One region of the Bradyrhizobium denitrificans genome, then DNA from elsewhere that is predicted to be linked to it. Evidence: predicted binding sites of a transcription regulator. Region 1 holds the regulator's gene; each other region holds the start of a gene.
The links. The regulator HrcA, encoded in region 1, represses chaperone genes, less so after heat shock. The targets are predictions, from matches to a motif close to GTTAGCACTCNCNNNNNGNGAGTGCTAAC.
Positions count from the first base shown of each region.

Region 1 (10,696 bases):
GAGGCCCGCGATCTTGCCGGCATCCTTGGTGGCCTGGCGCTGGGCGTCGTTGAAATAAGCGGGGACGGTGATGACGGCCTGATCGACCTTCTGGCCGAGATGGGCTTCCGCGGTCTCCTTCATCTTCTGCAGGATGAAGGCGGAGACCTGCGAGGGCGAATAGGTCTTGCCGTCGGCCTCGACCCAGGCGTCGCCGTTGCCGGCCTTGACGATCTTGTAGGGGACGAGCTTCTTGTCCTTCTCGACCATCGGGTCGTCGTAGCGGCGCCCGATCAGGCGCTTGACCGCGAAGAAGGTCCGCTCGGGGTTGGTCACGGCCTGGCGCTTGGCCGGCTGACCGACCAGACGTTCGCCATCGTCACTGAACGCGACGATCGACGGCGTGGTGCGCATGCCCTCGGCATTCTCGATGACCTTCGACGATTTGCCGTCCATAACGGCCACGCACGAATTCGTGGTGCCGAGATCGATCCCGATGACCTTTCCCATGGTCTCATATCCTTCTTTTTGCGGCAGGTTGGGTGGGGCCCTGACGGCGCCCCCATCCAAAACCCCCTCAGATCAAATGCTCGCGATATTGCGACGATGAGCGTCATATAGGAGGGGGTGACTGACCCGCAAGGACCGGACAGGACCCTGGCACGCGGAAAAACCGCGGATTTTTGCCCGCTGCGCGAAAGCGCCGGCCGGCGGCGCCCAACGGTATCTCAACCGGACCTTTGCATCGCGCCGCGTCCGTTTCCGAGCCTGATCCGCAGCGCCGCCGCAAAGGCGCCATATCGGCTGGCGCGGCGACCACGTCGAATCATCCTTAGCGAAGTCATAATCGGAGCGACCGTCGCCGGCACCGGAACTTCTGGTCGCAGCCAATTGGTCTGTTGCTGGCTTGGCAAACCCGCTAAAAGGCGTGCCGTCCTATGGCGACCGTACGGGGGCTGCGGCCGGCCGCATGCCCTGGGTTTGTGAACGAGGCTGCTTCTTCATGATGTTCTCCCGACTTCTCGCCGCGGCCGTCGTTTCGCTGTCGCTGCTCGGCCCGGTATCGGCTGCGGACGCGATTTTCCCGCCGGGCGTCCGGATCGGACTGGCGCCCCTGGTCGGCCTCACCAAGGCCAAGACGTTCCCCGGCTTCGAGACCGAGGATCAGAGCGTCAAGGTGCTGCTGACCGAGCTGCCGGCAGCAGCCTATGGCGAGGTCAAGAATGCGTTCACGGCGAATCCCGGGGGCACCGGCAACATCAAGCCGGAAAGCATTGAGACGGCTGCAGGGACGGCCTACTATACAGTCGAGAACGGCCGCGACGGTGCCGCCGCGGTGCGGCGCTACTCGATGATCCTGCCCGGCACCGGCTTCTCCGGCTACGTCGCGGTGCAGGTCCCGGAGACGGCGAGCAAGATCTACACGGATGATGCCGTGCGCCAGATGTTCGCCACGGCGGTGGTTCGCAAGGACGTCCCGGTGGACGAGCAATTGTCGACCATGCCGTTCAAGGTGACCGAGCTCTCCGGATTCAAGACCGTGCGCACGCTCGGACCGGGCGCGCTGCTCCTCGCCGACGGCGAAGAGGACAAGGGCATTGAAGCAGCGCCCTTCGTGGTGATCGGGCTCGTGGCCGGAGCGACACCGGAGGCCGGCGACCGGAGCCGTATCGCGCAGCAGGCCGCGACGACCATTCCCGGCGTTCGCGAAGCCCGCATCACGATGTCGGAGCCCATTCGGATCGACGGGCTGCCAGCCTATGAGACCCGCGTCGACGCCGTCAGCGGCAAGGACAACACGCCCGTCACCGTCGTTCAATGGTTGCGCTTCGGCGGACCGAACACGCTGCGGATCATCGGCAGCGCCCCGCGAGACCAATGGTCAACAGCGTTCCCGCGCTTCCGCGCGGTGCGGGATGGCATCCAGCCGAGGGGCTGAGCGCGCCGCCCGGCCCGATCGAATTGTTGCCAGCTCTGCCAGCAATCTGAGGTAACCTGAAGCCCGCGCGCCAAGCGCCGATGCCGCCGCCTCCTTTGCGATCGCGCGTTCCGCGCGTTGACGAGGAGGTGCCGCGGCCTGAGATCAATCAGGGGAGGAAGGTTACATGGACAGACGAGGGATTTTGGCCGGTCTCGGTGCGACGGCGCTAATGTCAGCGCTTCCCGCCCGCGGCTGGGCAGCGGCATCAATCAAGCCGGACGAGACATCGGCGCTGCTCGTGATCGACGTGCAGAATTGTTTCCTGCCCGGCGGCAGCCTCGCCGTAAAGGACGGCGAGCAGGTCGTTCCGATCATCAACCGGATCGCGAAGGCCTTCAGCAATGTAGTTCTGACGCAGGACTGGCACACGCCTGCGCACGTCTCTTTCGCTTCCAGCCACGCCGGAAAGAAGCCGTTCGAGCTGGTCGACCTCGCTTACGGCAAGCAGGTGCTGTGGCCGGACCATTGCGTGCAGGGCACCGAGGGAGCGGCGCTCTCCAAGGATCTCGCGATCCCGCAGGCCGAGCTCATCATCCGCAAGGGCTTTCACAACGCGGTCGACAGCTACTCGGCTTTCACCGAGGCCGATGGCAAGACCACCACGGGTCTCGCCGCCTATCTGCAGGCGCGTGGCATCACCCGCGTCTTCGTTGCCGGACTGGCGACCGATTTCTGCGTCGCCTGGACTGCGCTCGATGCCCGCAAGGCAGGACTGGAGACTTATGTCGTCGAGGACGCCTGCCGCGGCATCGACACCCAGGGGTCGCTGGCCAAGGCATGGACCGACATGGCGGCGGCCGGCGTCAAGCGGATCAGTTCCGAGGATATCGCGGCATAGTCCGGTGCGCCGCGACCGGCTTGACAGCACGCGCCACCAACTAGAACTAAGAAGGCCACTTAAAAAATGAAGAAGGCCACGAGCTGACGGCTCGTGGCCTTCTGCTTGTCTTGGACTCGGGCGCCGCCGTCAGGCCGCGTTGTTGGGCTGATCGTTGTTCGCAGCGGGCGCCGGCTTGGCGCCGCCCTTGGACACGCCGACCAGCGCCGGGCGCAGCACGCGCTCGCCGATCATGAAACCGGCCTGTACGACCTGCACCACCGTGCCCGACGGCACCGAGGCATCGGGGACCTCATACATTGCCTGTTGGAAGTTCGGGTCGAACTTCTGTCCGGTCGGATCGAATTTCTTGACGCCGTTCTTCTCCAGCGTGTTGAGCAGCGAGCGCTCGGTCAGCTCGACGCCTTCGATCAGCGCCTTGAGGCCGGGATCGGCATTGGCCCGCGTCTCGGCCGGCACGGCATCGAGTGCACGCTGCAGATTGTCGGCAATATCGAGCACGTCGCGCGCGAAGCCGGTGATGCCGTAGATGCGCGCATCGGCAACCTCACGGGCCGTGCGCTTGCGCAGATTCTCCATCTCCGCCAGCGTGCGCAGCATCTTGTCGCGCGCGTCGGCGGCTTCCTTGGCCAGTGCCTCTGCTGAGCCGGTCTCGGGGTCGTCGGGCATGATATAGGGTTTGGAGACGACGGGTTCGCTGGCCTGCGCCGGGTTTTCCGGATCGTTTTTATGCAGGTCGGGATCGGTCATGGACAGACTTCTCGCAAGTTCGGCTGAACGGGTTTTCTGGATGTCGGGCGGGATATCGTGCTTTAGTCAGCGAAAATCAAGCGCGGGCTCGCGGCTCCACGCGATCGCAGGGTTAACCGGACCGATCGCGCATCAGCCACCGAGCAGACGGCTGACCAGGCGCGCCGCATAATCGACCGTCGGTATCACGCGGGCATAGTTCAGCCGGGTCGGACCGATCACGCCGAGCACACCGACAATGCGGCCGGTGGCGTCGGAATAAGGCGACACGATCGTCGAGGAGCCCGACAGCGAAAACAGCTTGTTCTCCGAGCCGATGAAGATGCGGACGCCGTCGGCATTCTCGGCGCGCCCCAGGAGGTCGACGACGCCGCGCTTGGTCTCGAGATCGTCGAACAGCCGCCTGACCCGTTCGAGATCTTCGAGCGCGTGGAGATCCTCGAGCAGATTGGCATGGCCGCGCACGATCAACTGGCGATCGTCGCTGTCGCCGCCCGACCAGCTCGCGACACCGGCCGCAATCACTTTCTGCGTCAGCTGATCGAGCTCGGCGCGATCGTGCGCCAGCGCGGTCTCGAGCTCGAGCCGCGCTTCCGCCAGGGTGCGTCCCCTGATCCGGGCATTGAGGAAGTTGGAGGCCTCGGTGAGCGCCGAGGATGGCACGCCGGGCGGCAATGCCAGCACGCGATTTTCGACTTGGCCGTCCTCGCCGACCAGCACCACCAGCGCCCGCTCCGGCTCCAGCCGCACGAACTCGATATGCTTGAGCCGGGTGTTGGATTTCGCGGTCAGGACCACGGCCGCGGCACGGGTCAGGCCCGATAGCCGCGTCAGCGCCTCGTCGAGGGCAGCTTCCACTGACTGCGCCCGTCCCACGGACGCAAGCTGACTCTGGATCGATTGCCGCTCCGCCTCGGTCATGTCGCCGACCTGCATCAGGGCGTCGACAAAGAAGCGGAGCCCCGCCTCGGTCGGCAAACGGCCGGCAGAGGTATGCGGCGCATAGATCAGGCCGAGCTGCTCCAGGTCGGCCATCACGTTGCGCACCGACGCAGGCGACAGCGGAACCGCGATCAGACGCGAGATATTGCGCGAGCCGACCGGCTCGCCGGTCGCCAGATAGCTTTCGACGATCTGGCGAAAAATCTCGCGCGAGCGCTCATTGAGCTGCGCGAGCCCCGCCGGCGGTGTCATCAGGTTGATCGGATCGTGGTGGGCCACCAGAGACTCTCCTCCCCAGTTGCCTATAATGTGTCCATGCGGCGGCTCGGTGGCAAGCTGGTCTTGAGCAGGGGCCCCCTGGCGTGATCCCCCCTGATAAGCCCTTGCCGCTGCCGGCCCCGGCTCCTACAAGGCCATTCAACACCCGTCTTTGCCCTGCCACGGAGAGAATCATGCGGCCGAGCCGCCGTGCACCGGATGAATTGCGGCCCGTGAGCCTGGAACGGGGCGTCGTCAAATACGCCGAGGGCTCCTGCCTGGTGAAGTTCGGCGACACCCATGTGCTGGTCACCGCCACGCTGGAGGACCGGCTGCCGCCATGGCTGAAGGGCCAGGGCCGCGGCTGGATTACGGCCGAATACGGCATGCTGCCGCGCGCCACCCTGGAACGGACCCGGCGGGAGGCCTCCGCAGGCAAGCAGACCGGCCGCACGGTCGAGATCCAGCGTCTGATCGGCCGCTCGCTGCGCACGGCGATCGACCTGGAGGCGCTCGGCGAGCGCCAAATCACGGTCGATTGCGACGTGCTGCAGGCCGATGGCGGCACCCGCACGGCGTCGATCACCGGGGCCTGGGTCGCGCTCGCCGACTGCATCAAATGGATGAAGACCCGCAATATGCTGAAGACCGAGGTCTTGCGCGCCAATGTCGCCGCGATCTCCTGCGGCATCTACAACGGCACGCCAGTGCTCGACCTCGACTACGCCGAGGATTCCGAGGCCGAGACCGACGCCAATTTCGTCATGACCGGCGATGGCCGCATCATCGAGGTGCAGGGCACGGCGGAAAAGACCCCATTCACCGAGGCCGAGTTCCTGGCGCTGATGGCGCTGGCGCGCAAGGGCGTGGCCCGGCTGGTCGATCTACAGAAGATGGCGGTCGCGTGAGCAGCAGCCATCGCAAGCTCAGCGGTCGCATCGTCATCGCGACCCACAATCCCGGCAAGCTGGCCGAGATGCGCGAGCTGCTGGCCCCCTACGGCGTCGAGGCCGTATCGGCCGGCGAACTCAGCCTCGGCGAGCCGGACGAGACCGGCGAGACATTCCAGGCCAATGCACGAATCAAGGCCGTGGCCGCCGCGGACGCCGCGCAGTTGCCGGCCTTTGCCGATGATTCCGGCATCGTCGTCCATGCGCTGGACGGCGCGCCGGGCATCTACTCGGCCCGCTGGGCCGGGCCGGACAAGGATTTCACGGCGGCGATGACCCGGATCGAGCGTCTGCTGCAGGAGCGCGGTGCGACCGGACCGGACAAGCGCGGCGCGCATTTCGTCTCGGCGCTGTGCGTCGCCTGGCCGGACGGGCATGTCGAGGAGGTCGAGGCGCGCGTCGACGGCACCTTGGTATGGCCGCCGCGCGGCTCCGCCGGCTTCGGCTACGACCCGATGTTTCTGCCCGAAGGACATGATCGCACCTTCGGCGAGATGACGAGTCTCGAGAAGCACGGCCTGCCGCCGCTCGGCCTCGGCCTGTCGCACCGGGCCCGCGCTTTCGTGAAGCTCGCGGAGATCTGCCTTGACCAGCGCTGAGAACGAAGCGTTCGGCGTCTATGTGCACTGGCCGTTCTGCCTGTCGAAATGTCCGTATTGCGACTTCAACAGCCACGTCCGCCACACAGCCATCGACCAGGACCGCTTTGCCCGCGCCTTCGCCAGGGAAATCGAGACCACCGCCGCGCGCATCGGCGCGCGTACCGTCTCCTCGATCTTTCTCGGCGGCGGCACGCCGTCGCTGATGCAGCCGCAGACCGTCGGCGCCATTCTCGATGCGATCGGCAAGCACTGGCACGTCGCTTCGGATGTCGAGGTTTCGCTGGAGGCCAATCCAACCAGCGTCGAGGCGACCCGCTTTGCCGGCTATCGCACCGCCGGCGTCAACCGCGTGTCACTCGGTGTTCAGGCGATGGACGACGCCTCGCTGAAAATGCTGGGCCGCCTGCACACCGCCGAAGAAGCCATGAAGGCGGTGGCCATCGCGCGGCAAGCTTTCACGCGCTATTCGTTCGACCTGATCTATGCCCGGCCTGACCAGACGCCGGCGATGTGGACCGAGGAATTGACGCGCGCCATCGGCGAGGCGGCCGAGCATCTGTCGCTGTATCAGCTGACGATCGAGGAGGGCACGCCGTTCTTCGGCCTGCACGCCGCCGGCAAGCTGAAGACCCCCGACGAAGGTCTGGCGCGCACGCTCTACGATGTGACGCAGGAGGTCTGTGCGCGTCACGGCCTGCCGGCCTATGAGATCTCCAATCATGCGCGGCCGGGCGCGGAGTGCCGGCACAATCTCGTCTATTGGCGCGGCCAGGAATATGCCGGCATCGGTCCCGGCGCCCACGGCCGGCTCGATATCGACGGCATCCGGCACGCCATCGCGACCGACAAGCGGCCGGAAGCCTGGTTGATGCGAGTTGAATCCAACGGTCATGGCGTGATGACCGACGACGAGCTCAACCGCGAGGAGCGCGCCGACGAATTCCTGCTGATGGGGCTGCGGCTCGCCGAGGGCATCGACCCGAAGCGCTATGCCGCGATCTCCGGACGGCCGCTCGACCCGCGCCGCATCGCGCTGCTGCGCGAGGAGGGCGCGATCATCGTCGATGGAGACGGTCGCCTGCGGGTGACGCAGGACGGCTTTCCGGTGCTCGATGCCGTCGTGGCCGATCTCGCCGCCTGACGCTGCGCGCTTTTGTGTGGCGTTGAAGCTATGTGGCGTTAAAGCTCTTGGGCGCACCGGCGACAGCCTGCCCGCCCCCTGAGCCGACGCGCATGACCGCGAGCCCGCGCTCATTGGTGCCGTCGCTGCGGAAACGAAACAACCCGTCGATGCCGGCAAAGCCGGACGCGTTGGTCAGCACGTCTGGCGCGAAACGCTGCGCGCCTTGCGTCCGCGCCAGCGCCGCGACGAGGGCGACCGCATCATAAGCCAGAGTCGCTGTCCGGACGGGATCGCCGCCGAACCGCGTGCGATAGCGTCCCGCAAACGCGCGGAAGCCTGCGGGATCGGGCGCCGCGTAAAGGCCGCCCTGGAGACTGGCGCTGTTGTAGACCCGCGGATTATCCCACAGCCCGGTGCCGAGCAGCTGGATGTTGCGCAGATTGGCCCCCGCCGCCGTCAGCGCATCCGCCGTCGCAACTACCGAATCGCCGTCGTCCGCCAGCAACAGCGCGTCGGCACCGCCGAGCGACTGCGCCACGGTGCGCGCCGCCGTGTTGCGATCGCCGCTATATTTCTCGAAGGCCACGATCCGGCCGCCGCGCCGGCTGACCGCCGTCTTGAACGCACCTTCGACCACCGTGCCATAGGCGTTGTCGGGCAGCAGCGCCGCGAAGGAGCGCTTACCGACACTCGCCGAATAATCCACGATACGGATCGCGTCGGACTCCGGCAGGAAGCTCAGCAGGTACACGCCACGACCGGCGACGCTCGAATCGGTGGAAAAGGCGATCACCGAGATGTTGCGCGTGCGCGCGACCTGGGCGGTCGCTGGCACCGAGCCGGCGAACAGCGGACCGAGAATGATCTCGGCGCCCTCGTCGCAGGCCTGCTGTGCGCCCTGTTGCGCGCCTTGCGGACTGCCGGCGTCATCCTTGATCAACAGCTGGATATTGGGGTTCTGGAACTCGGCCAGCGCCATCTCGGCGGCGTTCTTCATCGACTGCGCCGCGATGCCCGCATTGCCCGAGGCCGACAAGGGCAGCAGCAGCCCGACCTTGACTTGGCCGTTTCCGGCTACCGCCGGTTGTAGCGGTGGCCCGGAGGGGCCGGTCGGTTGCTCGAACGGGTTGGGGATGCTCATGCCCTGCTGCACGCCCGAGCAGGCCGACAACAGCGGCGCGCCGACGATCAGGCCCAGCGCCGTTCGTCGGGCAACCCCATGCGAGTCCGGGCCGTGAGACTTGAGGCCGAAAGACCTGGGACCGTGAGACTTGGGATGACGCGGGCCCACCATGGCATCTCTTCGTTCGGCCGAGACGGCCAGAAGTTCCTTTATCGCACGCCCGTCGGGTCGCACTGATTCAGTCATATTGTCGATGAATAGTTAAGCAAAACAAAAGGCTGTCAGGGCCACACAGCCGATCAATTCGACGTTTTGCACGGCATATCCCCCGCTCGCACGCTGCCGCTTCCTTGACCGTTTCGAACTTGCCGGTCCGAACTTGAAGCTCCGATGAACGGGACGCCCCCGTCTGGATCGGAAGGTCGATCGGCCGGACGCCCGTTCCGCGGTGGCTTTCCCCGGCCGGGCCATTTAAATTACCCCGATGGGCGCGCACGCAACCTCGAACATGTCGCCGAACCCCGGCAATTCTTCCACCACATCTGCCACCACGCGGGGCTATATGGTGGCCGGACACCGCGTGACTGCCCCGAAGGCGCGACCGGGACTTTATCTCGTGGCGACGCCGATCGGCAATCTCGCCGACATCACGCTCCGGGCGCTGGAGACGCTGGCCGGTGTCGACGTCATCTTGTGCGAGGACACGCGGATTACGCGACGGCTGACCGAACGCTACGGCCTGTCATCGGAACTCGCCGCCTATCACGAGCACAATGCCGAAGCCGTGCGGCCAAGGATCCTGCAGCGCCTGGCCGAAGGTGCCGCCATCGCGCTCGTGTCCGATGCCGGCACGCCGTTGATTTCGGATCCCGGCTACAAGCTGGTGCGCGAAGCGTGCGGGGCCGGTCATGCCGTGACCGCACTGCCCGGCCCCTCGGCGGTGCTGGCCGCCTTGAGCGTGGCGGCGCTGCCGACCGATCGCTTCTTTTTCGAAGGCTTCCTGCCGGCCAAGCAGCAGGCGCGACGCGCGCGGCTGTCCGAGCTGGCGCGCGTCGAGGCGACGCTGGTGATGTTCGAGTCCGGCAACCGCGTGCAGGAGTGTCTGGCGGATCTCGCAGACGGCCTGCCCGGACGACAGGCCGCGATCTGCCGCGAGCTGACAAAGCTCCACGAGGAGGTCCTGCGGGGCGCGATCAGCGATCTGGCAGCGCAGGCCAATGAGCTGGAAACGCGCGGCGAGTTCGTGCTGGTGATCGGACCGCCGGCGCGCGATGCCGAGGTGCTGACGACGGATCAGCTCGACGCGCTGCTCGCGGATCTGCTGCAACGGTCGAGCGTCAAGGACGCTGTCATGCACGCCGTCGAACTCTCAGGCCGTCCGCGGCGCGAGGTCTATGCGCGCGCCCTCGAGCTCGCCAAGACCAAGCGGGCGGGAGAGGCCGATGGCGAAGGCTGAGCACACCAGCACGGCCAAGCCTTCCAAGCCAGCCGCGCCTGAGCGTGTCGCCGCATTTCGCACCGGGCTTTCGGCGGAAGCACGCGCCGCCGCGCTTCTGATCGCCAAGGGCTATCGGATTCTCGCCAAGCGCTTCCGCACGCCGCATGGCGAGATCGACATCATCGCGCGCAAGCGCGACCTCGTCGCCTTCGTGGAGGTCAAGGCCCGTGCCTCGCTCGACGATGCCGCCTATGCGGTGACGCCGCGTCAGCAGCAGCGCATCATCGATGCCGCGCAGGCTTGGCTGATGACGCATCCCGAACATGCCGAATTCGAGCTGCGGTTCGACGCAATTCTCGTTGCGCCGCGCAGCCTGCCGCGCCATCTGATAGCGGCATTCGACGCGAGCACCTGACATGACCTTACTGCAGCGAGCAGGGACCTGCCCATGAAACTGAATGTCGCCGTCCAGATGGACCCGATCGCGCGCATCAATATCCGCGGCGATTCGACCTTTGCGCTGCTGCTGGAGGCGCAGCGGCGGGGCCATGGCCTCTCCTACTACACGCCCGACAAGCTCTCGCTGCGCGGCGAGGAGCTGTACGCGCCGGTGCAGGCCTTGGCCGTGCGCGATGAAATCGGCGATCATTTCACGCTGGGCGAGCCGAAACCGACCGCCTTGGCCTCCTTCGATGTCGTGCTATTGCGACAG
Region 1 covers NZ_JABFDP010000041.1:13,849-24,544, forward strand. The annotation lists gene dnaK (molecular chaperone DnaK) at 1-489, opposite strand, end outside; gene HL671_RS33725 (hypothetical protein) at 983-1,918, shown strand; gene pncA (bifunctional nicotinamidase/pyrazinamidase) at 2,085-2,798, shown strand; gene grpE (nucleotide exchange factor GrpE) at 2,928-3,548, opposite strand; gene hrcA (heat-inducible transcriptional repressor HrcA) at 3,681-4,769, opposite strand; gene rph (ribonuclease PH) at 4,943-5,656, shown strand; gene rdgB (RdgB/HAM1 family non-canonical purine NTP pyrophosphatase) at 5,653-6,297, shown strand; gene hemW (radical SAM family heme chaperone HemW) at 6,284-7,441, shown strand; gene HL671_RS33760 (penicillin-binding protein activator) at 7,470-8,717, opposite strand; gene rsmI (16S rRNA (cytidine(1402)-2'-O)-methyltransferase) at 9,109-10,002, shown strand; gene HL671_RS33770 (YraN family protein) at 9,989-10,399, shown strand; gene gshB (glutathione synthase) at 10,433-10,696, shown strand, end outside.

Region 2 (10,696 bases), on a different contig from region 1:
TCCGCATGGTGCACGCGACCGAAGGTCCGGCCCTGAAGGCCGAGGACATCTCCTTCGATGTCTCCTTCCTGTTCGGCGGCCAGATCAAGGGCTCGCGGATGCGGCTGTTCATGGTCTACACCGCCGGCAACTTCATCGAATGCACCACCGACACGCCGTATTTGCAGATCGGCGAGCACAAATACGGCAAGCCGGTGCTCGACCGCGCCATGCATTACGATGTCGAACTCTACGAGGCGCTGAAGACCGGCCTGATCTCGATGGATTCGACGATGCGCTCCAATCTCGGCGTCGGCCTGCCGATCGACGTGCTGGTGGTGCGCGCCGACGCCTGCGAGGCCGACCTCAACCATCGCATCGAGGCCGGTGAGCCCTATTTCCATGACCTCCGCTCGCGCTGGTCGGCGGCCCTGCGCGCTGCGCATAACAACATTCCGCGGCCGCCCTATAAGACTCAGAGCGAAGTGAAGCACTGACGCGGCACAACGCTCAAAACTGCAAAACGTGAAAACTGAAGGTGAGGAAACATGGCTGAAGCGGCAAAGAAGATCGCGCTGGTGACGGGCGCAGGCACGGGTGTCGGCCGCGCCGCATCGCTGGCGCTGATGAATTCCGGCTTCACCGTGGTGCTGGCCGGCCGCCGCAAGGAGATGCTGGAGGAGACCGCCAAGCTCGGCCCGGCTGGCATGAGCCTGCCCGTCTCCGCCGACATGATGGACCCCGCCTCGATCGCGGCGCTGTTCGACATGGTCAAGTCGACCTATGGCCGACTCGACGTTCTGTTCAACAATGCCGGCATGGGCGCGCCGCCGGTCCCGTTCGAGGATCTCACGATGGAGCAGTGGCAGTCGGTGGTCGCGACCAACCTCACCGCGCCGTTCCTGTGCACGCAGCACGCCTTCCGCATCATGAAGGACCAGTCGCCGCGTGGCGGTCGCATCATCAACAATGGTTCGATCTCGGCGCATGCGCCGCGGCCGTTCTCCTCGCCCTACACCTCGACCAAGCACGCCATCACCGGCCTGACAAAAGCGTCGAATCTCGACGGCCGTGCCTATGACATCGCGGTCGGCCAGATCGACATCGGCAATGCCGAGACACCGATGACCGAGCGCATGGTCGGCGGCGTGCTGCAGCCGGACGGCCGCATGATGCCGGAGCCGCGCATGGACGTGAAGGCCGTCGGCGATGCCGTCGCCTACATGGCCGGCCTGCCGCTCAGCGCCAACGTCCTGTTCATCACCGTGATGGCCACCAAGATGCCGTTCGTCGGACGGGGGTGACAGCTTTGTAGATGGGGTAACGGGCCGACCACCCCAGCGGCACGCGAACGGCGCTCACAAATAGCGCCGGAGTGAGCGTGCCGCTCGGGTGGTCGGCCCGTTACCCCATCTACGAGTGCTACTCCAGCCGCTCGACCTTGCGCAGCGTTGGAAACAGCTTCATCCACAACAGCGCGATCGCGATGGTGCCGAGGCCGCCGAGCACGGCGGCGGGCATGGCGCCGAACAGCGCGGCGGTGACGCCGCTCTCGAACTGGCCGAGCTGGTTGGAGGCGTTGATGAACAGGAAGTTCACCGCGCCGACCCGGCCACGCATCTCGTTCGGCGTGGCGAGCTGCACCAGCGAGAAGCGGATGACGACGCTGATCGTGTCGGCAGCGCCGAGAATGGCGAGTGCGAGGACCGACACCCACATCACATGCGACAGGGCGAACACGACCGTGGCGGCACCGAACACGATGACCGCCTGGAACATGCGCAGGCCGACACGCCGCCTGATCGTATAGCGCGCCAGCACAGCCGTCATCGCCAGCGCGCCGACCGCGGGCGCCGCGCGCAGCACGCCGAGGCCGAACGGCCCGGTGTCGAGCACGTCGCGCGCATAGATCGGCAGCAGCGCGCTGACGCCGCCGAGCAGCACCGCGAACAGGTCGAGCGAGATGGTGCCGAGGATCGCTGGATTGGCGCGGATGAAGCGGACGCCGGCGAACAGGTCATCCTTGCTGCCATCGAGGCGCTCGGCCGGCACGTCGTCCGGCACCTGCATCAGGCCGGTCAGCGCCATGCCGGCGAGCCAGAACAGCATCATGACGCCATAGGGCAGTCCGGGCGCGACCGCATAGGCGAAGCCGCCGATGGCAGGGCCGGCGATGGTCGCGAGCTGCGCTGCACCGCTCGACAGCGCGCTCGCCCGCTGCAACGTGCCTTCCGGCGCGATCAGCGGCAGCAGCGCCGCGGTCGCCGGGCTCTCGAATGCCCCGGCGGTGCCGAGCACGAAGGTGGCTGCGAACAGCTGGATTTCGCCGAGCTGGCCGGCGTAAGCGCCCCAGCACAAATAAAGCGCGGTGAGCGCCTCAGCGAGCTGGCAGAGCTGCACCACGCGCTTGCGCCGAAAACGATCGGCGGCGTTGCCGGCGACGAAAACCAGCAATGCCGTGGGCAGGAATTGGATCAGCCCGACCATGCCGAGATCGAAGGCCCGTCCCGTCAGGTCGTAGATCTGCCAGCCGATCGCCACCGCCGCGATCTGGCTCGCGAAGCGCGACAGGCTGCGGGACGACAGGAAGAACAGGAACGCGCTTTGCTTCAACAGATCGCGCGCGCCGATCGGGACGGTGGTCGACATGATGGGCCTGCGTGACGCAGGCCCAGATGCTTGTCAATCGCAAGTCCCGCATGGCGGCATGGCGTTGCGCGGAGCGGTTCCCTGCGCTCATAATTCACCAGGTGGTTTGGGGGATTTGATGCTTCAGCTGCAATCGGCGTTCGGAATCGTCGCGCTGCTCGCGATCGCCTGGGCGCTCGGCGAGAACCGTCGCGCGGTGTCGCTGAAGCAGGCCGCGCTGGGACTGATGGTGACGATCCTCACCGCAGTCGTCCTGCTGAAGGTGCCCGCGGTGGCCCGCGCCTTCGGCGCCATCAACGACGCCGTCGGTGCGATCTCGCAGGCCTCGCGCGCCGGCACCTCGTTCGTATTCGGCTATGTCGGCGGCGGCGCCCTGCCCTTCGATCTGAAGGCGCCCGGCGCCGACTTCGTGCTCGCCTTCCAGGCGCTGCCGATCGTGCTGGTCATGAGCGTGCTGACGACCCTGCTGTTCTATTGGCGGGTGCTGCCGCCGCTGGTGCGCGGCATGGCCTGGCTGCTGGAGCGCACGCTCGGCGTCGGCGGCGCCGTTGGCCTCTCCACGGCGGCCAACGTCTTTCTCGGCATGGTCGAGGCGCCGCTGTTCATCCGCCCTTATCTGGCGCAGATGACGCGCAGCGAATTGTTTCTGGTCATGACCGGCGGCATGGCTGGAATCGCCGGCACCGTGCTGGTGCTGTACGCGACGTTGCTGGCGCCGCTCATCCCGGACGCCGCCGCGCATTTCGTCATCGCCTCGGTGCTCGGCGCACCGGCGTCGATCCTGATCAGCCTGATCATGGTGCCGGAAACCTCGAAGCAGCTGACCGGTGGCGCGCTCGGCGATCCCGACATGCAGGCCTCCTCGACCATGGACGCCATCGTCAAGGGCACCGGCGCCGGGCTCGAGCTGCTGATGAACATCATCGCGCTGTTGCTGGTGCTGGTGGCGCTGGTGCATCTCGCCAATACCATCCTGTCGCTCTCGCCCGCGATCGGCGGCGCCGCCATCTCGCTGCAGCGGCTGCTCGGCCTGGTGATGGCGCCGGTGTGCTGGCTGATGGGCCTGCCATGGTCAGAGGCCGTCACCGCCGGCAGCCTGATGGGCACCAAGACGGTACTCAACGAGCTGATCGCCTATGTCGAGCTGTCCAAGCTCGACGCCGCGGCGCTCGATCCACGCGCACGGCTGATCATGCTCTATGCGATGTGCGGTTTCGCCAACTTCGCCAGCCTCGGCATCATGATCGGCGGCCTCGGCACCATGGCGCCGACGCGGCGCGACGAGATCAACGCGCTCGGCCTGAAATCGATCGTCTCAGGCACGCTGACGACATGCTTGATGGGGGCGATCGTGGGGGTGTTGACGTAGCAACGCACCTCTTCGCCCGCGATTGCAGGCGCAGCCGCGCGTGTATCGCGGCTGGAAGGGCCACGGCGGCCGCAAGTCAGAAGAGGCAACTGCAACAAACACGCCTGCTCCGGATCATCATGCTGTTCCACGGGACGCATCGTGATCTCTTCTCTTTGGCGCCAGCGCCACCGAGCTGTTCGCGTTCCAATCAATCGTCTCGGGTTCCGCTATCACCTGCCTGATCGGACCGCTCGCGGGCCTGCTCACGTGAACTGAAGTCGGTCGTATCAGGCAACAGGCGTGGCGCCACCGCAGCCATCACATGCTCCGAGCCCTCGGCCGTCAGATGCGCATGGTCGAAGGACAGCGGGACGTTGCTGGCCGTAAGCGGACAGCGCCGGTCCTCGCAGATGGCTGACAGGATCGACACGTAGGATAGTCCCTCTCGCGGCGGCAATGCCGCCTGCATCGCCGCGTCCAGCGCGAAGATGTCCGAGCGGACGAACGCCGCGGACTCAGGTGTCACGCCGCGCAGCGTGGCGCGCGCCAGCATCGATGGCAGCCGCGCCCGGAACTGCACGGAAGGACCGAACAGAACCACCGGAATGCCAGCTTCGCGCAGACGCCCGATGGTTCGCCGGAGGTCCCGCACCATACCCGCGAAGCGCGGCGGCCGGGCATTCTCGAGCCAATCCGCCGACATCACGACCAGGTCAGGTCGTGCCTGCGCGAAATATTCGCCCATCTGAACCGCGAACGCCCGGCACACGCCGACGCCCTGGGTCTCGGCGCTGAAGGTCGGCATGCAGGTGGGCTGGCTCGCCTGCATGATATGGACCGTCTTCGGATCAAGGTGAGCTCTGAGGCCGTGAAAATAATGCGCAGCGAAGCTGTCGCCCCACAGCAGTATGTTGGTCTTGCCCGAGACAGGACGCAGGCAGTCCTCGGCGACCCGCCCATCCGGCGTCGTGAAGCACGCGCCATAGCGATAGAGCGGCTTCATGTCGTAGCTGTTATAGGCATCGAAGCGCTGCGCGGCGCGGTCGGCCTTAGACACCGCACCACTGCCCAGCAGCCCCACGCCGCTGCCCGCCAGCAGCAGCAGGCTCGCCAGCGCGGCAAGGCTGAAGGCGGCGCGCGGCGTGGCTGCGAGCTGACGAGTCCGGAACGGCTGCTCGACATAGCGCCAGGACAGCGTGGCCACGGCCACCGTCAGCACGAACAGGCCCGCCCGCTCCCAGCCGTCGAGCGCGAGGCCGGGCTTGGCGAAGCGCGCGAACGCAAACAGCGGCCAGTGCCAGAGATACAGCGAGTAAGAGATGCGGCCGACGAACGCCGCCCATTTGAGCGGTGACATCCGGTGGCGCGGCACGTTGGCCACGCCAGTCCCACTCCACAGAAACAGCGCCGCGCCGAGACAGGGCGCGAGTGCGTTGAGGCCGGGAGAGCTTGGCCCGGGACGCAACGCCAGAATCGGGATCGCCATCAGGATGAGCGACAGCCCGCGCGCCGCGCGCTGCACCACGCCTGGCGGTGGCGCAGGAAGGCGCGACACGGCCAGCAGGCTGCCGAGCAGGAATTCCCACGCCCGCGGCGGGCTGAGAAAGAAAGCGCTCGCAAATGCGCCGTTACGCAACAAGAGCAAGCCGAGCGCAAACGACCCCGCGGCGAACAGCGCCAGGACCCCAGGCAGCACCAGCCTGCGCCGCTGCGCCAGCAGCCGCCCCCCCCAGACGACGACCGGAAGCACCAGATAGAACTGCTCCTCGACCGCGAGCGACCAGGTGTGCAGCAGCGGCTTCTCGACCGCCGCATGGTCGAAATAGCCGGACCGCAGCCAGAAGAAGACGTTCGAGGTGAAGGTGACGACGGCGGTGGCAGACTCGAAGAACTCGGCGCGTTCGGAGCTGAGCAGCTCGTGCGACGCCGGAATCGCAGCACATGCGACCATCACATAGAGGGCGGGCAGCAGCCGCCGTGCGCGGCGCTCGTAGAAGCGGGCGAACGAGAATTGGCCGCTTACGATCTCGGCCGAAATGATTCCCGTGATCAGATAGCCGGAGATGACGAAGAAGATGTCGACGCCGACGAAGCCGCCGAAGATCGCCGGCGCCTCGAAATGGAAGCCGACCACGGCGAGCACCGCGATCGCGCGCAGCCAGTCGATATCCTCACGGTGGCCCAGCCCCGTGCTGGCGCCCGCGACGCGGGCGGGGCCCGGCCGGCCGGCCGCCGAGCTGAAAATCGCAGCCTGACGAAATCTGGACACAAGCGGCGGCAACGGAATGGACATGCCCCGGGCAAGCCCACAGGCGAATGCGGCATGCGCACACATCTGCCCTGAGCCCATCCCGCCCGGTCGAGCGGGACGTCAACACACGTGCGATGCGACCGCCGTCCATCGCACGCGAATTGTTTCCATCCGTTTCTGTCGGCTTTACGTCGTAAGTTCGACCGTTTTGAAGTCGGCCGGCAGGATAACCTCCAGCAGCTCAACGTCGTCGGAATAATCGAGGATCATGTGCCGGATCTTCGGCGGCTGCGTCCAGCAGCTGCCCTCCTTCATCAGCGTCTCGCCAACGCCTTCAAGATAGCTCTTCACCCATCCCTTGAGCACGTAGACCATCTGGAAGTCGACGGCATGGGTGTGCAGCTTCGAGACCTCCTGCGGGTTGCACGGCGGCAGCATGCGGATGACATGCGCCCGCGCCAGGCCATGGGTGGCCGCCGCAATGCTGAGATCGCGGTAATGCGCATAGGCGCGCAGGCCGTCGGCCTTGAAGTCCGCCTCGTTGAGATGGCTGATCGCGACCTTCTGCTTCGGCCGCCGCGGTGCCGGCGCCGGCCGTCCCTGGCTGGCAAGCGCCTTGCGCGCCGACGACGCCGCCCGGCCCGGCTTCGCGAGCGTCTTGGCTGCGGCTTTTGCAGTCGGCTTGGTCTTTGCGGTCTTGCGCGGCGCGGCCTTCGCGGCGGCGCGTGATGCTGACTTGGTGGTCCGGCTCTTCTTGGCCATGGCGCTCCCCTGCGTTCCTCGCTCTGAGGCTATCACAGTTGGAAGAACTCCGCAGGGGCTCCGCAAGAGGTCGTCATTCCGGTGCGGCGCGCAGCGACGAGCCCGGAATCCATTCCTTCGCACGTGTTGCCGCGCGATGGATTCCGGGCTCGCGTTGCGCGCGCCCCGGAATAACAACGGCGGTTGTGGCGTCTGATCGGCTGTCAGCTCAATTCAGCCGGAACACGCCGTCGACGGCGCGCAGCTCGGCGGGCTTGATCAGCTTGGAATGCGCCACCGTGACCGAGTACAGCGGGCCCTCGATCTTCTCCTGCCAGAACGCCAGGAAATCCTGCAGCGCCGGAAATTTCGGAAACAGGTCGTAGTTCTGCCAGACATAGGTCTGCAACAGCGAGCGATGGTCCGGCATCCGATACAGGATCTGCGCGGTCGTCAGCCCGTAACCCAAGACCTGTTTCCGAAAGTCCTCGGAAACCTCAACCCTCGACACCATGCCAACCTCCGTTTCTGGAGCGCATGTCCGTGTGGCCAACCGGGATGGAGCCACCCGGCAAAGATGCGCTCACTGCTTCGAAATGTGACGCATGTTCTCAATCCATCTCAAGCTTAAATGTTTAACGGCATGTTGAAAAATGCTGCATTAGCAGCGACTTAGCCCGGGTGCTAATACGGGGTTTCACGATCTGTTCCGACCCTGTTAACGCTATCGGAACGCTTTGGCAGAGCGCGCAGTTGACTGCTAATTTTTCTGCTACACACCCTTGCCCGGCCCCCAACTCTCCCCTAAATCCAGCCGGCGTGCTGGCACTCGCCGGCAGCGACTGCCAAAATTCCAGAAACTGACAATCGCCTCAATAGCTTAGGAGGACTGTATGGCTTTCCGTCCGCTTCACGACCGCGTCGTGGTCAAGCGCATCGACGCCGAAGAGAAGACCGCTGGCGGCATCATCATCCCCGACTCGGCCAAGGAAAAGCCCTCGCAGGGCGAAGTGATCGCGGTGGGCCCGGGCGCCCGCGACGAGAGCGGCAAGCTGGTCCCGCTCGACGTCCAGGTCGGTGATCGCGTGCTGTTCGGCAAGTGGTCGGGCACCGAGGTCAAGATCGACGGCCAGGAGCTGCTCATCATGAAGGAAAGCGACATCATGGGCGTGCTCACCGACACCGCGTCGAAGAAGAAGGCCGCCTAAGCGCTGTTGCCCCTCATCCTGAGGAGCCGGCGCAGCCGGCGTCTCGAAGGATGAGGCCTCGACCACCTCCCCATCTCGTCCTTCGAGACGCCCGCCCAAGGTTCAATCGACCATGGCAGGCTCCTCAGGACGAGGAGCAAAGTTCAACCCAGGGAAACCCAATATGTCAGCGAAAGACGTAAAATTCGGCGTCGAAGCCCGCGACCGCATGCTGCGCGGCGTGGACATTCTCGCCAATGCCGTGAAGGTCACGCTCGGTCCGAAGGGCCGCAACGTCGTCCTCGACAAGTCGTTCGGCGCGCCGCGCATCACCAAGGACGGCGTCACCGTCGCCAAGGAGATCGAGCTCGACGACAAGTTCGAGAACATGGGCGCACAGATGGTGCGCGAGGTCGCCTCGAAGTCCGCTGACGCGGCCGGCGACGGCACCACCACCGCGACCGTGCTGGCCCAGGCCATCGTCCGCGAGGGCGCCAAGGCCGTTGCCGCCGGCATGAACCCGATGGATCTGAAGCGCGGCATCGACCTCGCGGTCGAGGCGGTCGTGGCCGACCTCGTCAAGAACTCGAAGAAGGTCACGTCGAACGACGAGATCGCTCAGGTCGGCACCATCTCCGCCAACGGCGACTCCGAGATCGGCAAGTTCCTCGCCGACGCCATGAAGAAGGTCGGCAATGAGGGCGTGATCACGGTCGAGGAAGCCAAGTCGCTCGAGACCGAGCTCGACGTCGTCGAGGGCATGCAGTTCGATCGCGGCTACATCTCGCCCTACTTCGTCACCAACGCCGACAAGATGCGCGTTGAGATGGACGACGCCTACATCCTCATCAACGAAAAGAAGCTGTCGTCGCTGAACGAACTGCTGCCGCTGCTCGAGGCCGTGGTGCAGACCGGCAAGCCGCTGGTGATCGTCGCTGAGGACGTCGAGGGCGAGGCTCTGGCCACGCTCGTCGTCAACCGCCTGCGTGGCGGCCTGAAGGTCGCGGCCGTCAAGGCCCCGGGCTTTGGCGATCGCCGCAAGGCCATGCTGCAGGACATCGCGATCCTGACCGGCGGCCAGGCGATCTCGGAAGACCTCGGCATCAAGCTCGAGAACGTCAACCTCTCGATGCTCGGCCGTGCCAAGAAGGTGATGATCGACAAGGAGAACACCACGATCGTCAACGGCGCCGGCAAGAAGGCCGACATCGAGGCGCGCGTGGCCCAGATCAAGGCGCAGATCGAGGAGACCACCTCGGACTACGACCGTGAGAAGCTGCAGGAGCGTCTGGCCAAGCTCGCCGGCGGCGTCGCGGTGATCCGCGTCGGCGGCGCGACCGAGGTCGAGGTCAAGGAGCGCAAGGATCGCGTGGATGACGCGATGCATGCGACCCGCGCGGCTGTCGAGGAAGGCATCCTGCCGGGCGGCGGCGTCGCCTTGCTCCGTGCTTCCGAGCAGCTCAAGGGCCTGCGCACCAAGAACGAGGACCAGAAGACCGGTGTCGAGATCGTCCGCAAGGCGCTCTCCGCTCCGGCCCGTCAGATCGCGATCAACGCGGGCGAGGACGGTTCGGTCATCGTCGGCAAGATCCTCGAGAAGGAGCAGTATGCGTACGGCTTCGACTCGCAGACCGGTGACTACGTGAACATGGTGTCCAAGGGCATCATCGACCCGACCAAGGTCGTGCGTACCGCGATCCAGAACGCCGCCTCCGTGGCGAGCCTCTTGATCACCACCGAGGCGATGGTCGCCGAGCTGCCGAAGAAGAACGCCGGCGGCCCCGCGATGCCTCCGGGCGGCGGAATGGGCGGCATGGACTTCTAAGGTCCGTTCCTCTCTGAGACAGGAAGGGCGCAGCGCAAGCTGCGCCCTTTTTCTTTGCCTGCCGAATCACCGAGATCATGCGCGGCACCCGCGATGTCACGCGGCCGATACCGCCATCCGGCCCGGCCGCTATTTCGGCGACGACCCGCGCTTCCGGATGAACCTGCAGACCGCCACGACCTCTCGAAGGCGGAGCAGACCCAGAACTACAAGAAGATCGTGCCACGCGACGCCGCCTGACACGCCGCGCACCGCGACCGACGTCGCCGTCGACCTTGAGCAGGCCTCAATCCCGCGCCTGATACGCTGCAAAACACTCGCGCAGCCAGCCAATCACGATCCGCGCCGCCGCGTCGCGCTTCAGATGGGTCTGCACCAGCAGCCAGACATCGCGCCGACGCGGCAGCTGTGTCACGCGCAATGATTGATCGGCGAGCAGATCGCGGCAGGCATGTTCAGGCAGCACGGCAGCGGCGTGGCCACTCCGCAGCAGCTCCGACATCACGCGGACATTGTCGGTGACGCAGCGGGCCGCAGCGAACAGCCCGCGCTGTTTCAGGACCTGCTGCTCCGGGATGCCGTCGAGATCGTCCGGATAGGCGCAGACGAAGCTCGGCGCGGCGCCGGCAGGCTCGATCAGAAAGAGCGCGATGGTGCCGAGCCGGGTGATGGTGAAATCGCCCTTCTCCGGCTTGCGAAGCCGGATCGCGAAA
Region 2 covers NZ_JABFDP010000050.1:1,981-12,676, reverse strand. The annotation lists gene HL671_RS35575 (proteasome-type protease) at 1-476, shown strand, start outside; gene HL671_RS35570 (SDR family oxidoreductase) at 528-1,283, shown strand; gene HL671_RS35565 (MFS transporter) at 1,402-2,628, opposite strand; gene HL671_RS35560 (NupC/NupG family nucleoside CNT transporter) at 2,747-3,997, shown strand; gene HL671_RS35555 (acyltransferase family protein) at 4,188-6,248, opposite strand; gene HL671_RS35550 (cupin domain-containing protein) at 6,417-6,992, opposite strand; gene HL671_RS35545 (usg protein) at 7,201-7,485, opposite strand; gene groES (co-chaperone GroES) at 7,865-8,179, shown strand; gene groL (chaperonin GroEL) at 8,343-9,983, shown strand; gene HL671_RS35530 (LysR family transcriptional regulator) at 10,270-10,696, opposite strand, start outside.
Region 2: a site for HrcA is predicted at 7,793-7,821, ahead of groES (co-chaperone GroES). Genes of this name have one in related genera too.

Region 3 (10,696 bases), on a different contig from region 1:
CCGCACCAGTTCGATCCGCAACAGGCCGTTGTCGAACGACGCCTTCGTGACCTGCACATAGTCGGCGAGATTGAACTGCCGCTTGAAGGGACGCGACGAGATGCCCTGGTAGAGATATTCGCGGCCTTCCTTGTCGGCCTTGCGACCTTCGACCGTGAGCACATTATGCTCGGCCGTGATCGCCAATTCGTCCGGAGAGAAGCCGGCGAGCGCCAGCGAGATCTGATAGCAGTCGTCGCCGAGACGTTCGATATTGTAAGGGGGATAATTGTCCTCGACCGCGCGCTGCGTCTCATCCAGCAGGTCGAACAGACGGTCGAAGCCGACGGTGGAGCGCCACAACGGGCTGAAATCGTAGGTCCTCATAGCCAAGTCCTCCAAAGAGCAAGATGGATACGAAGGAGCGCCGGCCGATGCAGGACCTCTGAGTACCAGACAAGCGGTCAGCGCCCAGATGACAGCCGGGCCCCGAAGGCACCCGGCACCGCCGAAGCGGCAAACAACGAATTAGAAAAACCGAAACCGGTTTCAAGAGGCTGCCGGCAGATTTTTTTGTCGCATCTGCGATGCGGTTGATCGGCCGGTCAGGCCGCCACGGCCGACAGCCGTTGCAGCCGCATCGTGGCCTCGCGCAGCACGCTGACCAGCCGGTCGCGCTCGCGCGCATCGAGATCGCCGCGCGACAGCACCGTCTGGCAATGCGCGACCACGCGCTGCTCACTTTCGATGAGAAAACGAGTCAAACGCCGCGGATCGGCAATCGCCATGGCGGCGGCCGGATTGGGTGGCGGATGATCGTACTGCCAGGCAGGCATGATCGCCCCTGCAAACACGCGAAAGCGCTGCGACCGAACCCCGGGCGGCGCGACAGCGCCCCAATCACACCTCCCGTCGACCGTCGCTCCATCGATGGCCGCAGCAATTGTGGCCGGCCATGGACGGATTGCGGTCTTAGGTTGTTTGATAGCTGCGCGTTATGGCCGATCCACGGCCAGTCACGGCCATCAGCTGCTTTCTTTTCGGCGAAGCGCACCGAATACCGTGGCGGGCCGAGCCGGCCCGCCACGGGTTCTGGCGATCAGAAGTCCATCGCCGGCGCTGCCGGCGTGGCCTCCGCCTTCTTCGGCTTGTCGGCAACCAGCGCCTCGGTGGTGATCAGCAGCGAGGCGACCGAGGCCGCATCCTGCAGCGCGGTGCGGACCACCTTGGCCGGGTCGATCACGCCGGCCTGCACCAGATCCTGGTACTCGCCGGTCGCGGCGTTGAAGCCCCAGCTGTAGGTGTCCTTCTCCAGGAGCTTGCCGACCACCAGCGAGCCGTCCTCGCCGGCGTTCTGCACGATCTGCCGCACCGGCACCTGGATGGCGCGGCGGATGATGTCGACCCCGGCCTTCTGGTCGGCATTGGCGGTCTTGACGCCGTCGAGCACCTTGGTGGCGCGCAACAGCGCCACGCCGCCGCCGGGCAGGATGCCCTCCTCGACAGCCGCGCGCGTGGCATGCAGCGCATCGTCGACGCGGTCCTTGCGCTCCTTGACCTCGACCTCGGTGGCGCCGCCGACCCTGATCACCGCGACGCCGCCGGCGAGCTTGGCCAGCCGCTCCTGCAGCTTCTCGCGGTCATAGTCGGAGGTGGTCTCCTCGATCTGCAGCTTGATCTGCTGCGTGCGCGCCTCGATGTCCTTCTTGGCGCCGGCACCATCGACGATGGTGGTGTTTTCCTTGTCGATGACGACCTTCTTGGCGCGGCCGAGCATCGACAGGGTCACGTTCTCCAGCTTGATGCCGAGATCCTCTGATATCGTGGTGCCGCCGGTGAGGATCGCGATGTCCTCCAGCATCGCCTTGCGGCGATCGCCGAAGCCCGGCGCCTTGACGGCGGCGATCTTGAGGCCGCCGCGCAGCTTGTTGACGACCAAGGTCGCCAGCGCCTCGCCTTCAACGTCCTCGGCGACGATCAAGAGCGGCTTGCCGGACTGCACCACCGCTTCGAGCAGCGGCAGCATGGTCTGCAGGCCCGACAGCTTCTTCTCGTGGATCAGAATATAGGGATCCTCGAGCTCGACCCGCATCTTCTCGGAATTGGTGACGAAGTATGGCGAGACATAGCCACGGTCGAACTGCATGCCCTCGACCACTTCGAGCTCGGTGTCGAGGCTCTTGGCCTCCTCGACCGTGATCACGCCCTCATTGCCGACTTTCTGCATGGCCTCGGCCAGGAAGCGGCCGATCTCGTTGTCGCCATTGGCCGAGATGGTGCCGACCTGGGCGATCTCGTCATTGCTGGTGATCTTCTTGGCGTGCGACTTCAGGTCGGCCACGATGGCGTCGACCGCGAGGTCGATGCCACGCTTGAGGTCCATCGGGTTCATGCCGGCGGCGACCGACTTCGCGCCTTCCTTCACGATCGCCTGGGCGAGCACGGTGGCGGTGGTGGTGCCGTCGCCGGCGAGATCGGCGGTCTTCGAGGCCACCTCGCGCACCATCTGCGCGCCCATGTTCTCGAACTTGTCCTCGAGCTCGATCTCCTTGGCGACCGTGACGCCGTCCTTGGTGATGCGCGGCGCGCCGAACGATTTCTCGATCACGACGTTGCGGCCCTTGGGGCCGAGCGTGACCTTGACCGCATTGGCGAGGATGTCGACGCCGCGCAGCATCCGGTCGCGCGCGTCGGTCGAAAACTTCACGTCCTTGGCAGCCATGTTCTCGTCTCCTTTCTCCGATGACTGTCAGTTGCGGGGATCAAGCAGCCTTCTTGGCCGCGACGGGGGCATCGATGATGCCGAGCAGGTCGCTCTCCTTCATGATCAGGAGATCCTTGCCGTCGATCTTGACCTCGGTGCCGGACCATTTGCCGAATAGCACGCGGTCACCCGGCTTGACGTCGAGCGGCACCAGTTGGCCCTGCTCATTCCGCGCGCCAGGGCCCGCGGCGACGATCTCGCCCTCCTGCGGCTTCTCCTTGGCGGTGTCGGGAATGATGATGCCGCCCTTGGTCTTCTCTTCGGCATCGATGCGGCGCACGAGCACGCGGTCGTGCAATGGACGGAAATGCATGCACATCCTCCTTCACAAGATCAGCGATGTCATAGGACCCGGGTCCCATGAGGCCCCCGGGCGAGCAACGACCTAGGAAAGCCGAACTTTTCGTTCAAGAGGGTCACGAAAAATTTTTGGCACTCGGTGGGAACGATTGCCAGGACGGCTCTTGACCGCACCGGCCGTCCTGACCAGTTTCACCGTCGCCAAATCCGTCCAGATTCCGTCGAGGAAAAAACGATGCAGATTCTGCGTTGTGTCCGGCCTTTGGTTCTGCTGCCGGCGATCGTGCTCTCCCTCCTGGCTGCCCCTGCCCTCGCCCAGATCCCGGACCTCAAGCTCGGCCGCGTGCCGACCTTGGCGCCACTGGTCAAGGAGGTCACCCCGGCCGTCGTCAACATCTCGGTCGAAGGCAAGGTCCGGCAGGACAATCCGCTGTACCAGGACCCGCTGTTCCGCGAGTTCTTCGACGTTCCGAAACAGGTCGAGAAGCAGATCAGCGCCACCGGCTCCGGCGTCATCGTCGATGCGCAGCGCGGCTACGTGATGACCGCCAATCACGTCGTCGAGCATGTCAGCACCGCACAAATCCGGACCAAGGACGGCCGCAAATTCTCCGCCCGCCTGGTCGGGCGCGATCCCGCCACCGACATCGCGGTGCTGCAGATCAAGGATCCGACCGAGCTCAAGGCGATCGCGCTTGGCGACAGCGATGCGCTCGAGGTCGGCGACTTCGTGATCGCGGTCGGCAACCCGTTCGGCCTCGGACAGACCGTCACCTCCGGCCTCGTCAGCGCGCTCGGGCGAACCGGGCTCGGCAAGCAGGGCTATGAGGATTTCATCCAGACCGACGCCGCGATCAATCCCGGCAATTCAGGCGGGGCGCTGATCAACCTCCGCGGCGAACTGGTCGGCATCAACACCGCGATCATCTCGCCGGGCGGCGGCAATGTCGGTATCGGCTTTGCCGTGCCGATCAACATGGCGCGACGGGTGATGGAGCAACTGGTCGCCAACGGCCGCGTCGACCGCGGACGCATCGGGGTCACCCTGCTCGATCTGGATTCGCCGGCCGATGGCCGCGTCCAGGGCGCCCGCGTCGCCGATGTGACCGTCGGCTCCCCGGCCGAGCGGGCCGGACTGCGCAAGGGCGACATCATCGTGAAGGCGAACGACATGCCAGTGCGCAGCGCGACGCAGGTTCGCAATCTCATCGGGCTGACGCCGGTCGGCCAACGCGTCCGCCTCGTGTTCGAGCGCGACCGCGCGCTCGGCAATGCGACGGTCGAGGTCGCGCCGGTTACCGAAGAACGCGCCCGCGCGCGAAGCTCGGGCTGAGCATGATCAACCTTCAGTCCACAATGGGGAGCGCCCACGACGTGTAGTAATTTTTTACCGCTCATCAAGCATGGAACGAGACGCCGATACCTCTCTAAAGGCCTGTTAAGCGCCTTGCCCTTAGTGAGCGCGAGGGCGGAGGTAATGACATGCGGGGTGACGGTCTGGCTTTCAGTTTGCCACGCTGGCGCGTGACGCGCTGGCTGGCAGACCCGGGATATCCGGTATCTCCCGACGATCGGCTCGCCCTGATCGGCGAGCTCTATGGCTGCTGGTCCGTGTTCGCCGGTGGCGCCATCAACACCGTGGCCGTCGCGGCAGCGCTCGCACTGCGCACACCGACTGCCCTGTTCATCAGCTGGCTTGCCCTGGAGCTCGTGATCTGCCTGTCTCGGCTGATCGTGATGATGATCGCCTATCGCAGGTCACGTCACAAGCTCACGACCCCGACCGATGTCCACATCCTGCTCTCGGTGGCCTGGAGCGCCAGCGTCGGTTTCGGTGTCGGCATCAGCCTGGCGTCGGGCGACTGGGTCGCGGCTTCGCTCGCTTGCATTTCGTCGGCGGCCATGGTCGGCGGCATCTGCTTTCGCAATTTCAGTGCGCCACGCCTCGTCGGCACGATGATCCTGTGCAGCATCGGCCCGGTGCTCCCGGGTGTCGCGATTTCCCATGAACCGCTGCTGTTCGTGATGTATCTGCAGATGCCGGTGTACTTCGTGGCGATGACCGGCGCGGCATTCCGCCTGAACAAGATGCTCGTCGCGGTCATGCGCGCCAAGACCGAGAGCGATGAGCGGGCGCTGCGCGATCCGCTCACGGGCCTGTCCAACCGTGCCGGCCTGATCGAGGCCTTGCAACGAAAGCTCGCGGGCAAGGCCGATGCGGACCAGCGCTTCGCCGTGCTCTATCTCGATCTCGACGGCTTCAAGCCGGTGAACGACACCTTTGGCCATGCGGCGGGCGACGAACTGCTGAAGATCGTCGGCCGGACGCTGCGGCAGGTCGTGTCTCCGGCCGACCTGATTGCGCGGATCGGGGGCGACGAGTTCGTCGTGCTGGTCAGCGATCCGTCGATCGACCACGCCCTGGCGCTCGGCGAACGCATCATCGAGATGATCACTGCGCCGGTGGTGCTGCCGGGCGGCGCGCGCGTGCATATCGGCATGAGCATCGGCATTGCGGCCGCACCCGAGCACGGCAGCGATGCCGAGGCTCTGCTGTTTGCCGCCGACGCCGCGCTTTATGATGCCAAGTCGAGCGGCAAATCGTGCTGGAGACTGGCCTCGGCAGAGGCCAATCTCGCAGCCTTGCGCAAATATGCCGGCATCGATCAGGTCGCGGCCGAGAAGCTGACCGCGGCCTGAGGCGTTCGCGCCGGCCTGTTAGCGCGGCATCTCCGCGAGCGCCGCGAGGATGCGGGCCCAGGAGCGGATGCCCTTATGATAGCTCTTGAGGTCGTACTTCTCGTTCGGCGAATGGATGTTGTCGTCATCGAGACCAAAGCCGACCAGCAGCGAGTCGAGCCCGAGCGTCTTCTTGAAGTCGGTGACGATCGGGATCGACGCGCCCGAGCCCATCAGGATGGTCTCCTTGCCCCACTCCTCGGTCAGCGCCTGCTTGGCGGCGGCGAGCGGCTTCATGGTCCAGTCGAGCGCGATCGCCGCACCCGCGGAATGGTCGCCGAACTCCACGGAACAGTCGCCGGGAATGCGCGCCGACACGTAGTCGCGGAACGCCTTGCGGATCTTCAGCGGATCCTGGCCCTCGACGAGACGGAACGAGACCTTGGCATGCGCCAGCGACGGGATCACGGTCTTGGAGCCTTCGCCGATATAGCCGCCCCAGATGCCGTTGATGTCGCAGGTCGGCCGCGAGGAGATCTGCTCGATCAGCAGGCGATCCTTTTCGCCAGCGGGGATCGAGAGACCGACGGGCTTGAGGAAGCTCTCGGGCGTCAGGTTCAGCTTCTTCCACTGCTCCAGAACCTCCGGCGGAACGTCCTTCACGCCGTCATAGAAGCCGGGGATGGTGATCCTGCCATTCTCATCGAACAGGCCGCCGAGAACTTCCGTCAGCACCCGGATCGGGTTGCGCGCGCCGCCACCGAACACGCCCGAATGCAGATCGCGATTGGCCGCCTTGATCTTCACCTCTTCGTACAAGAGCCCGCGCAGCGAGGTGGTGATCGCCGGCGTGTTGGGGTCCCACATGCCGGTGTCGCAGACCAACGCGAAGTCGGCCTTGAACTCGTCCTTGTTGGCCTCCAGGAACGGCACGAAGTTCTTCGAGCCGACCTCCTCCTCGCCTTCGATCAGCATGGTGATGTCGAGCGGCAGCGATCCGGTCACCTTCTTCCAGGCGCGGCAGGCCTCGACGAAGGTCATCAGCTGACCCTTGTCGTCCTCGGCCCCGCGCGCGACGATGATCTTGCGGCCGTCGGCATGATCGGTGACGACAGGCTCGAATGGCGGCCGGTGCCACAGCTCGAGCGGATCGACCGGCTGCACGTCGTAATGTCCGTAGAACAGGACATGCGGCTTGGCGGCGCCATGGCCGTTGCTCTTGCCGACCACGGCTGGATGGCCTGCGGTCGGACGCACTTCGGTCGCGAAACCGAGCGTCGACAGGTCCTTGGCAAGATGATCAGCCGCCGCCTTGCAATCCGCTGCGAAGGCCGGATCGGCCGAGATCGACTTGATGCGGATCAGTTGGAACAGCCGGTCCAGACTGTTGTCGAAATCGGCATCGATGTGATCGAGAACGGATTGAAGCTGCGCATTGGCCATGGCCACTGGATCCTTCGCATGTGACGGCTATTGGCCGCTTGTAGCTCCGTTGCGCGGCCCGGGCCAGCCTCATGCGACGGCGGAGAATGCCGCATGTCCCCTGCCGGCGCGGATGACATCGCGCCGACCGGGAACGGGTCTGACATCAGCGCCGCAGCAATCCGCCAAGTGCGCCACGCACCAGGCTGCGGCCGATCGAGCTGCCCAGCGAGCCGCCGACCTGCTTGCCGAGATCGGCGGCGATGCCGCCCACCACCTTGTCGGTGACTTGGCGCGCGACATTGCGCGCGATCACCTGCGTGGTCGACAATTGCCCGCGCTTGACGTTGGTGCCGAAGATGGTCGCCGCGATGTCACCGATCTTGCCCAATACGCTGCCGGACGATGCGTCCGCCGTTGCCGCCGTGCCGGCGATCCGCTTCTGCAGCAGCTCATAGGCAGACTCGGCGTCGATCTCGGTGTCGTATTTGCCCTTGACGGGGCTCGCGTCCATGATCGCCTTGCGTTCCTCGGGCGTGATCGGTCCGATCCGCGCCGACGGCGGCCGGATCAGCACGCGCTCCACGATCGCCGGCGTCCCGTTGCCCTCCAGGAACGAGACCAGCGCCTCGCCCTTGCCGAGCTCCATGATCACCTTGGCGGTGTCGAGCTTGGGATTGGGACGAAACGTCTCGGCGGCCGCCGCGACAGCCTTCTGGTCGCGCGGCGTGAAGGCGCGCAGCGCATGCTGCACGCGATTGCCCAATTGCCCGAGCACGCGATCCGGCACGTCGAGCGGGTTCTGCGTGACGAAATAGACGCCGACGCCTTTTGAACGGATCAGGCGCACCACCTGCTCGATCTTGTCCATCAGCGCCTTGGGCGCATCGTTGAACAGCAGATGCGCCTCGTCGAAGAAGAACACCAGCTTCGGCTTGGCGAGATCGCCCACCTCGGGCAGTTCCTCGAACAGCTCCGAGAGCATCCACAGCAAGAAGGTTGCATAGAGCCGCGGATTCTGCAGCAGCCTGTCGGCAACCAGGATGTTGATCATGCCGCGGCCGTCGCGGTCGGTCTTCATGAAGTCCTTCAGCGACAGCGCCGGCTCGCCGAAGAACTTCGTGCCGCCCTGGTTCTCGAGCACGAGCAGCTGGCGCTGGATCGTGCCGACGGTGGCGCGCGTCACGTTGCCGAACGACTGGGCCGCTTTGCGGATCGGCGCCAGCGGATCTTCTGCCGCATCCGCGCCCTTCTTTCCGGCCTCCGGAATGATGGCGTCGAGCAGCGCGCGCAGATCCTTCATGTCGATCAAGGCGAGGCCGTTCTCGTCGGCGACGCGGAACGCGACGTTGAGCACCCCTTCCTGGACATCGTTGAGATCCAGCATGCGCGCAAGCAGCAGCGGGCCCATCTCGGTGACGGTAGCGCGCACCGGATGGCCCTGCTCGCCGAACACATCCCAAAATACCGTCGAGAACTCATCGGCCTGATAGGTCAGTCCGAGTTCGCCGGCGCGCTTGAGGATGAAGTCCTTCGGCTCACCCGGCCGAGAGATCCCGGAGAGATCGCCCTTGATGTCGGAGGCAAAGACAGGAACACCTGCGCGCGCAAAGCCCTCGGCCATCACCTGCAGCGACACGGTCTTGCCCGTTCCGGTCGCTCCGGTCACGAGACCATGGCGATTGGCAAACGCCAGTGTCAACCACGCCGGCTGCTCGCCGCCACCCACGAAAATCTTGTCGTCGGTATCGCCCAGTGACGTTCCGGATGGTGCCATGATGATCCGTCTTTCTATATATGATCGGCTGCATCGCGTGTGCTGCAAGCATCGTGCGCACTAACATACTTTAGTTTCATGTTTTGGAACCAGCGCCGACCGCTTCACCTGTTCGTAAGACCGGTGCTCTTCTTAGCATGCGATGCACGCAAGCTGCACATTCAACGGTAGACTCGCCACCTGGTCTTGCATCGCTGCAACAGTTCGCGAATCGATTCGCGACGCGAGCCAGCTCCTCGCTTGTAATTCACGGTTGGTCCGATCAAGATGAATTTCAGCGAGGACGTCCGGTCGTGGGGGACCGGATGAAGACGGGGTTCACATGAGCGAGCTGATTGAGCCGCTGGCCAGAATGGCTGGCATCGATGGCGCCGTGCCTGAAAGGTCCATCGAATGGCCTTTCCGCGTTTCGCTTGAGGGTCTTCGCACCGACGGATCGCACCATCAGCCGCATCGACGGCTTGAAGCTGAGCCATCAGGGCTCGGCCGCCACCTCAGCGCGACCGTCCCGATCGGCAGGATGCTGGCAAGCGCGCCCAGCCTGGGCCGCTTCGCCTGAAGCATCGTCGTCCGCAGCACCTTCTCGCCTGAGTATTCATGACATATCCAATCACCGAACTCGAAGGCATGACGTCCTTCTATGCCTCGAAGCTGAGAGCCTTGGGCATCCGGACCACCGACTCGTTCCTCGAAGCCGCCCGCACGGTCAAAGGCCGCAAGGCGCTCGCCGCCAAGACCGGCATCAGCGAGCAGCTGCTGCTCGATTGGGCTAATGCCGCCGATTACATGCGCATTCCCGGCATGGGCCGGGCCAAGGTCTGCCTGGTGCGGGCCGCCGGCGTCACCACGGTGCGCGAGCTGGCGCACCGCAATCCCGCCCGGCTGGCGCAGAACATCAAGGAAGTGAACACAAGGCGGAAGCTGGTTCGCATCCTGCCGTCGGAGAAATCGGTCGGGCAGTTGATCGAAAAAGCGCGGCGGCTGGAGCCGAAGATCAGCTATTGAACGGCGGCTGGCGGGATGCGCGCGGCTGTTGCAGCGCGACACCTTGACTCGCTCGTAGCAACCGCGCAAAGCGGCGGCCATGAGCGCCATTTCGCCGCACGCCGCATCGGATCTCGCATCAAGCCACCCGCTGCTGCGGCCGTGGCTGGCACGCCCCTATCCGGCGGTGATGGGCATCCTGAATGTCACGCCGGATTCCTTCTCCGATGGCGGCCGTTTTGACGCACCGGACCGCGCCATCGCCCAGGCGAAAAGCATGATCGCGGCGGGCGCCGAGATCATCGATATCGGCGCCGAATCGACCCGGCCCTACAAGGGTGCGGAGCCGGTGACCGCTGCGGAGGAACTGGCCCGCCTGCGCCCCGTCCTGCCGGCGATCGTTGCACTTGGCGTGCCCGTGTCCATCGACAGCATGAAAGCTGAAGTTGCCGCCTACGCGCTGGACCAGGGCGCTCAGATCGCCAATGATGTCTGGGGCCTGCAGCGTGATCCCGCAATGGCCGCGATCGTCGCCGTGCACGGCGCGCCGGTCGTGGTGATGCACAACCGCGTCACGGTCGATCCGGACATCGACATCATCGAGGACATGCTCCGGTTCTTCGCGCACTCGCTCGAGATCGCCGCCAAGGCCGGCATTGCTGCCGGCAACATCGTGCTCGACCCCGGTATCGGCTTCGGCAAGACGCCACAGCAGAGTATGACGGCGCTGGCGCGGCTCGATCAATTGGCGCGCTTCGGACTGCCGCTGCTGGTCGGCGCCTCGCGCAAGC
Region 3 covers NZ_JABFDP010000010.1:143,432-154,127, reverse strand. The annotation lists gene HL671_RS12915 (Hsp20 family protein) at 1-366, opposite strand, end outside; gene HL671_RS12910 (hypothetical protein) at 585-815, opposite strand; gene groL (chaperonin GroEL) at 1,079-2,701, opposite strand; gene groES (co-chaperone GroES) at 2,742-3,056, opposite strand; gene HL671_RS12895 (trypsin-like peptidase domain-containing protein) at 3,279-4,376, shown strand; gene HL671_RS12890 (GGDEF domain-containing protein) at 4,526-5,743, shown strand; gene HL671_RS12885 (M20/M25/M40 family metallo-hydrolase) at 5,762-7,165, opposite strand; gene HL671_RS12880 (helicase HerA-like domain-containing protein) at 7,311-8,921, opposite strand; gene HL671_RS12875 (hypothetical protein) at 9,244-9,480, shown strand; gene HL671_RS12870 (DUF4332 domain-containing protein) at 9,519-9,926, shown strand; gene folP (dihydropteroate synthase) at 10,006-10,696, shown strand, end outside.
Region 3: a site for HrcA is predicted at 3,172-3,200, ahead of groES (co-chaperone GroES). Genes of this name have one in related genera too.